2 regions of the Saccharothrix xinjiangensis genome follow, and region 2 is predicted to be linked to the other one. Evidence: riboswitches for the same ligand, from Rfam matches in the RefSeq annotation. Region 2 holds a riboswitch; the other holds the start of a gene.
What was found. A riboswitch is a leader RNA that binds a small molecule or an ion and turns the genes downstream of it on or off. The one in region 2 is predicted to bind cobalamin.

Region 1 (3,400 bases), on a different contig from region 2:
TCGCGGGACGCCCGCTCGCGGATCGGGAACAGCTGCCGCAGCCGGCCGCCGTACAGGTGCGCGGCCGCCACCGCCAGGGCGTCCGCGGTCACGGGCAGGCCCGTCAGGACCACCGCGCCGGTCTCGGCGAGCACCGCGCGGGCCTCGTCGGCGTCGTGGGCCCCTACCCGGGCGGGCAGGACACCGAGCTCACGACCGCTCATCGCCTGGCCTCTTCGACGGTGTGCCGGGAGAACTCCTTCGTGCTGGGCACCAGCGCGGCGACGGCCGGGGCCAGGAAGCACGCGGCCGCGCAGGTGCCCAGCACCGCGGTGACCCCGAACGCGTCGACGGCGGGCGCGATCAGCGCGAGGCCGATCGGGGCCAGCCCGTAGGACAGCAGGAAGTCCAGGGAGGAGACGCGGGCCAGCTTGTCGGGCTCGACCTCGCGCTGGGTGGCGGTGAACCAGGGCACGTTGAACAGCTGGATGCCCATCCCGGCGACCACGTAGGCGGCGACGATCACCAGCCAGTGCACCGGCAGCAGCAGCGCGAGCGGCGCGAACCCGTAGCAGGCCAGGGCGGCCAACGCGATCCACCCCTGCGCGGGGGGCTTCCAGCGGGCCATCAGCAGCGCGCCGACCAACCCGCCGACGGTGGCGGCGGTCAGCGCCGCGGCCAGCACCACCTCCGAGCCGTACCGGTCGCGGCTGATCAACGGCAGGATGACGCCGGTGGCGGAGTAACCCAGGGAGATCACCGCGGTCAGCGCGCCCAGCCCCGCGAGGAACCACGGGTGCCGCCGCGCCTCGCGCACCCCGTCGGCGAACTCGCGCACGAAGGACACCCGGGTCTTGCCGGCGGCCGCGAAGCGGCGTCCCCGCGGTGGCACCAGCGCGGCGCACAGCCAGATCACCCCGATGCCCACCAGCAGCGCCCTGGTGTCGAGCACGAGGGCCAGCAGCGTGGTCAGCGCCGGCGCGACCAGCGTGGTGACCCGCACGGCCATCGACATCGCCGCGTTGGCCGCCTGCCGCTGCTCGGCGTCGACGACCTCCGCGACCAGCGCCTGGTACGCCGGCCGGCACGCGCCCTGCCCCGCGCCCATGACCGCCGCCGCGGCGATCATCAGCGGCAGCGACCAGCCCAGGCCCAGCGCGAGCACCGGCGCGCCCGCCGCCGCCGCGAGCCCGGACCACAGCACCACGCCGCGCCGGGAGTGCCGGTCGGCCAGCACCCCGCCCACCGGGACCGCGGCCAGGAAGCCGACCGTGCGCGCGGCCAGCACGACACCGAGCTCGACCGCGCTCAGCTCCCGTTCCAGCACACCGAGGCCCAGCACGAACGGCAGCACCCAGGTGGCCAGGCCGGAGGCGGTGGCGCCCGTCCACAACCGGAGGAAGCCGGGATCCCGCAGGACCGACCGCGGTCGTCGACTCCCCTCGGCATCGGTCGACGTCGACGACGTGGTCATCCGAGACTCTCCCCCGTGTTCGATCCGTTACGCACCGAGCAACAACCACATATTGGCAATTGCGGGACGGGCACGCCAACTCCCCTGCCTCTCACACCACTCGTACGGTGCACGCCGGGTGAGACGACCTCCGGCGCTCCCGGCCTCGCCGCACCCGTCGGGAACCGGGTCGTGTTAGGTTCTGCGCGAGCCAGTCGTGCCCATGTGGCCAGGGAATCCGGTGTGAGTCCGGAACTGTCGCGCAGCGGTGGGGGTGACCGGCGGAACACGTGCCACTGGGCCTGACGGCCTGGGAAGGCGTTCCGCCGGGGTGAGCCCGAGTCCGAAGACCTGCTGGTTCGTTCGTCGACCGACCGGGCTCCGCGATCTGGGCCCCTGACGAGAGCGGGTCTCGCATGTCCGTCGCGACGCGACGTGTCCGGTAGTGGTGCGGCGCGCAGGGCGCCGACCCTGCCGCTGCTGCTCGTGCTGTTCGCCGGCCTCGCCGTCAGCGTGGTGCTCTCGCTGGCCCTGGGCTCGGAACCGCTCCGGCCGGCGGGGGTGTGGGAGACCGTCCGGGCCAGGCTGACCGGTGCCGCGGGCCCCGACCCGGTGTACGACGCGATCGTGTGGGAGCTGCGCGCGCCACGGGTGTTGATGGGCGCCGTGGTGGGCGCGGGTCTGGCGTTGGCGGGCGCGGTGGTGCAGACCCTGGTCCGCAACCCGCTGGCCGACCCGTACCTGCTGGGGGTGTCCGCCGGCGCGGGTGTCGGGGCGACGCTGGTCATCGTCGTGGGCGTGTTCGGCGGGCTGGGGGTCTGGGCGTTGTCGGCCGGGGCGCTGACCGGCGCGGTGCTGGCGTCGCTGCTGGTGTTCGGCGTGTCGGTCGCGCAGGGAGGGCTGACGCCGCTGCGGCTGGTGCTCACCGGGGTCGTGCTGTCGGCGGCGTTCTCGTCGGTGTCGAGCTTCCTGGTGTTCGTCGGTGACGAGCCGGAGGCGACGCAGGCGGTCCTGCACTGGTTGCTGGGCAGCCTGTCCGGTTCGACGTGGGCGAACACCGGTCCGGCGCTGGTCGCGGTGGTGCTGTCCGCCGCGTCGCTGATGGCGGTCCACTCGTGGCTGGACGCGCTGGCCGGCGGCCCGGACGCGGCCGCCGCCCTGGGCGTGCCGGTGCGCGAGGTGCGGATCGGGTTGTTCGCGCTGACCTCGGTCCTGGTCGGCGTGCTCGTCGCGGTGTCGGGCGGTGTCGGCTTCGTGGGCCTGGTCGTGCCGCACCTGGCCCGGATGGCGGTCGGCGCGCGGCACGCCGCGGTCCTGCCGGTGGCCGCCCTCGGCGGCGCGTTGTTCCTGGTGTGGGTGGACGTGGTCGCCCGCGTGCTGGTCCGGCCGCAGGAGATGCCGTTGAGCGTGGTGACCGGGCTCGTCGGCGCACCGGTGTTCCTGGTCCTGATGGGTCGCAGGCAGTACGGCTTCTCCGGGGGCGGTCGATGACGCACCTGCGGTGCCGCGGGGTGCGCTGCGAGGTCGCCGGGCGGACCGTCGTGTCCGACGTCGACCTCGACGTGCCGCCGGGGCGGATGCTCGCGCTGGTCGGGACCAACGGCAGCGGCAAGTCGACCCTGATCCGCGCGCTGGCCGGGCTGCGCGTCCCGGCGGCCGGCCTGGTCACCGTCGACGGTGAGGACCTGCACGCGTTCTCGGCACGCCGACGGGCGCGGACCATCGCCTACGTCGGCCAGGAGGAGGCGCCGCCGGAGGACCTGCTGGTGGGTGAGCTGGTCGCGCTGGGCCGCGTCCCGCACCGGCCGCCGTGGGCGTTCGGGCGGGCGGAACGCGCGATCACCTTGGAGGCCTTGGAGGCCGTAGGTCTGGCCCACGCGGTGGACCGGCGCTGCGACCGGCTCTCCGGTGGCGAACGCCGCCGGGTGATGCTCGCCCGCGCGCTCGCCCAGGAGTGCGGGCTGGTGC
Region 2 (3,400 bases):
GGCGTCGACCACGAACAGCACGAGGTTGCCCTCCCGGCCCTCGCGCACCGACCTGCGCAGGTCCGCGCCGCGCAGTTCGAGCCCCGGACCGCTGCGGCCCCGGGCGGCCTGGTGCGGCGCGGCCGCGGCGAGCGTGCCGACCAGGTGCAGCCCTGATCCGTCCACAGTGGAGGGTCGGACCACGCGGCCGGTGCGGGCGCGGGCGCGGGACCGCTTGCCGGGCGCGCCGTCGCCGACGCCGGGCACCTGGAGCAGGCGGGCGCGGAAGGCGGGCGCGGGCGCGTGCGAGCGCTCGGCCGACGAACCCCGACCGTCCGAGGTGGACTGCTCCGGCGGGCGGCCCGGCAGCTCCGCGCCGTCGCCGCCGTCGTCGTCCCGCCCGCCGCCGTCGGGTCCCCCGTCGTCGGGCCCCCCGTCACCTGGCCCGTCGCCGTCCGGCCCGTCGTCGTCGGGGCCGTCGGGTTCCCGGGCGGCCTCGGCGCCCTGCCGCAGGGCGTCGTCGAGCTGCTCCTCCTCCAGCCCCGGCTCGTCGAACGGGTCGCGGCGCTTGCGGTGCGGCAGGGCGAGCCGCACGGCCGCCTCCACGTCCTCCTCGGCCACCTCGTCGGCACCGCGCCAGGCCGCGTGCGCGATCGCGGTGCGGGCCACGACGAGGTCCGCGCGCATCCCGTCCACCTCGAACGCCGCGCAGATCGCGGAGATCCGGCGCAGCTCGGCGTCCGGCAGCGCCACCGACGCCAGCCGGGCGCGGGCCTCGACGATCCGCGCGGCCAGCGCGGCGTCCTGGTCGGCCCAGCGCGCGGCGAACCCCTCCGGGTCGGCCTCGTAGGCCAGTCGCCGCCGGACCACCTCGGTGCGCGTGGCCACGTCGCGGGCGGCGCGGACGGCGACGGTGAGGCCGAACCGGTCCAGCAGCTGGGGCCGCAGCTCGCCCTCCTCCGGGTTCATGGTCCCCACCAGCAGGAACGACGCCGCGTGCGACACGGACACGCCCTCGCGCTCGACGTGCGCGCGCCCCATGGCGGCGGCGTCGAGCAGCAGGTCCACGAGGTGGTCGTGCAGCAGGTTGACCTCGTCCACGTACAGCACGCCCCGGTGCGCGGCGGCCAGCAGGCCGGGCTGGTAGGCGCGCACCCCCTCGGTGAGCGCGCGCTCCAGGTCCAGCGAGCCGATCAGCCGGTCCTCGGTCGCGCCGACCGGCAGCTCGACCAGCCGCGCCGGCCGCCGCTCGGAGTCCCGCTGTTCGGGGTCCCGCTGTTCGGGACCACCGCCGTGCGGGCCGTCCGGGCAGTCCGACGCGACCTCCGGGTCGCAGCCGAACCGGCAGCCCGGCACCACGTCCAGCCCGGGCAGCAGCGCGGCGAGCGCGCGGACCGCGGTCGACTTCGCGGTGCCCTTCTCACCTCGGACGAGCACCCCGCCGATACCGGGGTGCACGGCGTTGAGCAGCAGCGCCGTGCGGAGGTCGTCCTGTCCGACGACGGCGGAAAAGGGGAAACGCGCGCCCATGCGGCGGTGTCCTTCCTCGGGTGTCCACGCCCGGGTCCGGTGGTGACGACAGGGGGGCGAGTTCCTGACTCCCGGGGTGAACCGGTCACAGTGGCGGGACCGTGCCGGACTTCCACCGGCTTCCTCGCGCACCCCTACAGCCCCGGCATCGTCGCACCTGAGGCCGGCGGGTCCAAGCCCCGGGGACGCGAGCGCGATCACACCGGTCGGCCGTCCGACCCGGGACTACCGCCCGCCGACGCCGCCCTGAGCCACGAGCTGCCGGGAGGCCGCGCCGCCGAGCGCCGGGTCCCCCAGCTCCACCTCGACGCTCAGCGGCGCCCGGAACGACAGCAGCCCCAGCATCGGCGGCGGGTCGGCCGAGGCGAGCCGCAGGCGCGGGAACCGCAGCGCGGTCTCCCGCAGCACCACCTCCGCCTCCAGCCGGGCCAGGCCCGCGCCGAGGCAGAAGTGCCTGCCGTGGCCGAACGCCAGGTGCCCGCGGGCGTTCGGGCGGCCGGGGCAGAACCGCTCGGGGTCGTCGAACGCGGCGGGGTCCGAGCCCGCGCCCGCGAGCATCAGCAGCAGCGGCGCGCCGGCCGGGACGTCGACACCGGACAGCACGACCGGTTCGGCCGCGACCCGCCGCCACGTGGTGACCGGCGGCTCCCGCCGCAGCACCTCCTCCGCGCACGCCGCCGCCACGCCCGGCTCGCCGAGGCGCGACCACAGGTCGCCGTGCCGCAGCACCGCGTGGAACGCCGCGCACAGCAGCTGGGTCGTCGTCTCCTGCCCCGCGATCAGCAGGAAGTAGCACAGCCCGGCCGCGTCCCGCAGCGGCACGCCCCCGGCCCGCAACGCGCCGAACAGGTCGTCGCCGCGCGGGTCCGCGGCCTTGAGCCGCGAGGTCAGCCACCGGTGGAACGCGGCGGCCGGCCCGGCCAGCTCGCGCTGCCGCTCCGGCGTGACGTCGCCCCAGAACAGCTCCAGCGACGCGGTGCTCCACGCCTTCAGCGCGGCCACGTCCACGTCGCGGATGCCCAGCACCTCCAGCAGCACCACCGCGGGCAGGTCGCGGGCCAGCGCCGGGTGCAGGTCGACCGACCCGGTCAGCCCGGCGAGCCGCGCCGCGGTCAGCTCGGCGATCCGCGGCCCCGCCGCGGCCACGCGCGCGGGCGTGAGGAAGCGGGCCACCAGCCGGCGCAGGGCGGCGTGGGTCGGGGTCCCGTTGTTGGCCAGCGTCGGCGGCAGCGAGAACCCCGAGCGGGCCAGCTCGCGCAGCACCGGGCCCGGCACCGGGACCACCGCGGTCAGCGCGTTGTCCGGCCGGAACCGGCGCGGGTCGGCCAGCACCGCGCGCACGTCGTCGTACCGGCTGACCAGCCACAGCCCGGTGCGCCCGTCGCGGTGCACCGGCGCCCGCTCGCGCAGCGACCGCAGGTCGGCCGGTCCGGGCTGGAAGAGGTCCACGCCGGCACGGTAGCCGCCGGATGCGACACTGCCGGCGTGAGTGTGCGCACAGGTGAGTCGGTGTTCGACTGGATCGACACGCGTGCCGGGGCCCGCGCCAAAGCCGGTCTCGCGCGCCGCGTCCGACCCCGCCCGGCCGACTCCGCGGACCTCGACCTGGCGTCGAACGACTACCTGGGCCTGGCGCGCGACAAGCGGGTCACCGGCGCGGCGGCCGCGGCCTCGCTGCGCTGGGGCGCGGGTTCGACCGGCTCCCGCCTGGTCACCGGCTCCACCGAGCTGCACACCGAGCTGGAGTACGAGCTGGCGAACTTCTGCGGCGCCCAGTCGGCGCTGGTGTTCTCCTCCGGCTACGCGGCCAACCTCGGCGCGCTGACCGCGCTGTCCGGGCCGGGCACCGCGATCGTCGCCGACCAGCACATCCACGCCTCGCTGATCGACG

Region 1: linked by a shared signal. The riboswitch ahead of ABD223_RS18185 (FecCD family ABC transporter permease) and the one ahead of ABD223_RS07150 (putative cobaltochelatase) in region 2 are both predicted to bind cobalamin.

What each region holds. Positions count from the first base shown of each region.
Region 1 covers NZ_BAAAKE010000007.1:229,490-232,889, reverse strand. The annotation lists gene ABD223_RS18195 (TauD/TfdA family dioxygenase) at 1-203, opposite strand, end outside; gene ABD223_RS18190 (MFS transporter) at 200-1,453, opposite strand; cobalamin riboswitch at 1,628-1,805, shown strand; gene ABD223_RS18185 (FecCD family ABC transporter permease) at 1,868-2,923, shown strand; gene ABD223_RS18180 (ABC transporter ATP-binding protein) at 2,920-3,400, shown strand, end outside.
Region 2 covers NZ_BAAAKE010000002.1:395,611-399,010, forward strand. The annotation lists gene ABD223_RS07150 (putative cobaltochelatase) at 1-1,509, opposite strand, end outside; cobalamin riboswitch at 1,548-1,669, opposite strand; gene ABD223_RS07155 (cytochrome P450) at 1,735-2,958, opposite strand; gene ABD223_RS07160 (8-amino-7-oxononanoate synthase) at 2,995-3,400, shown strand, end outside.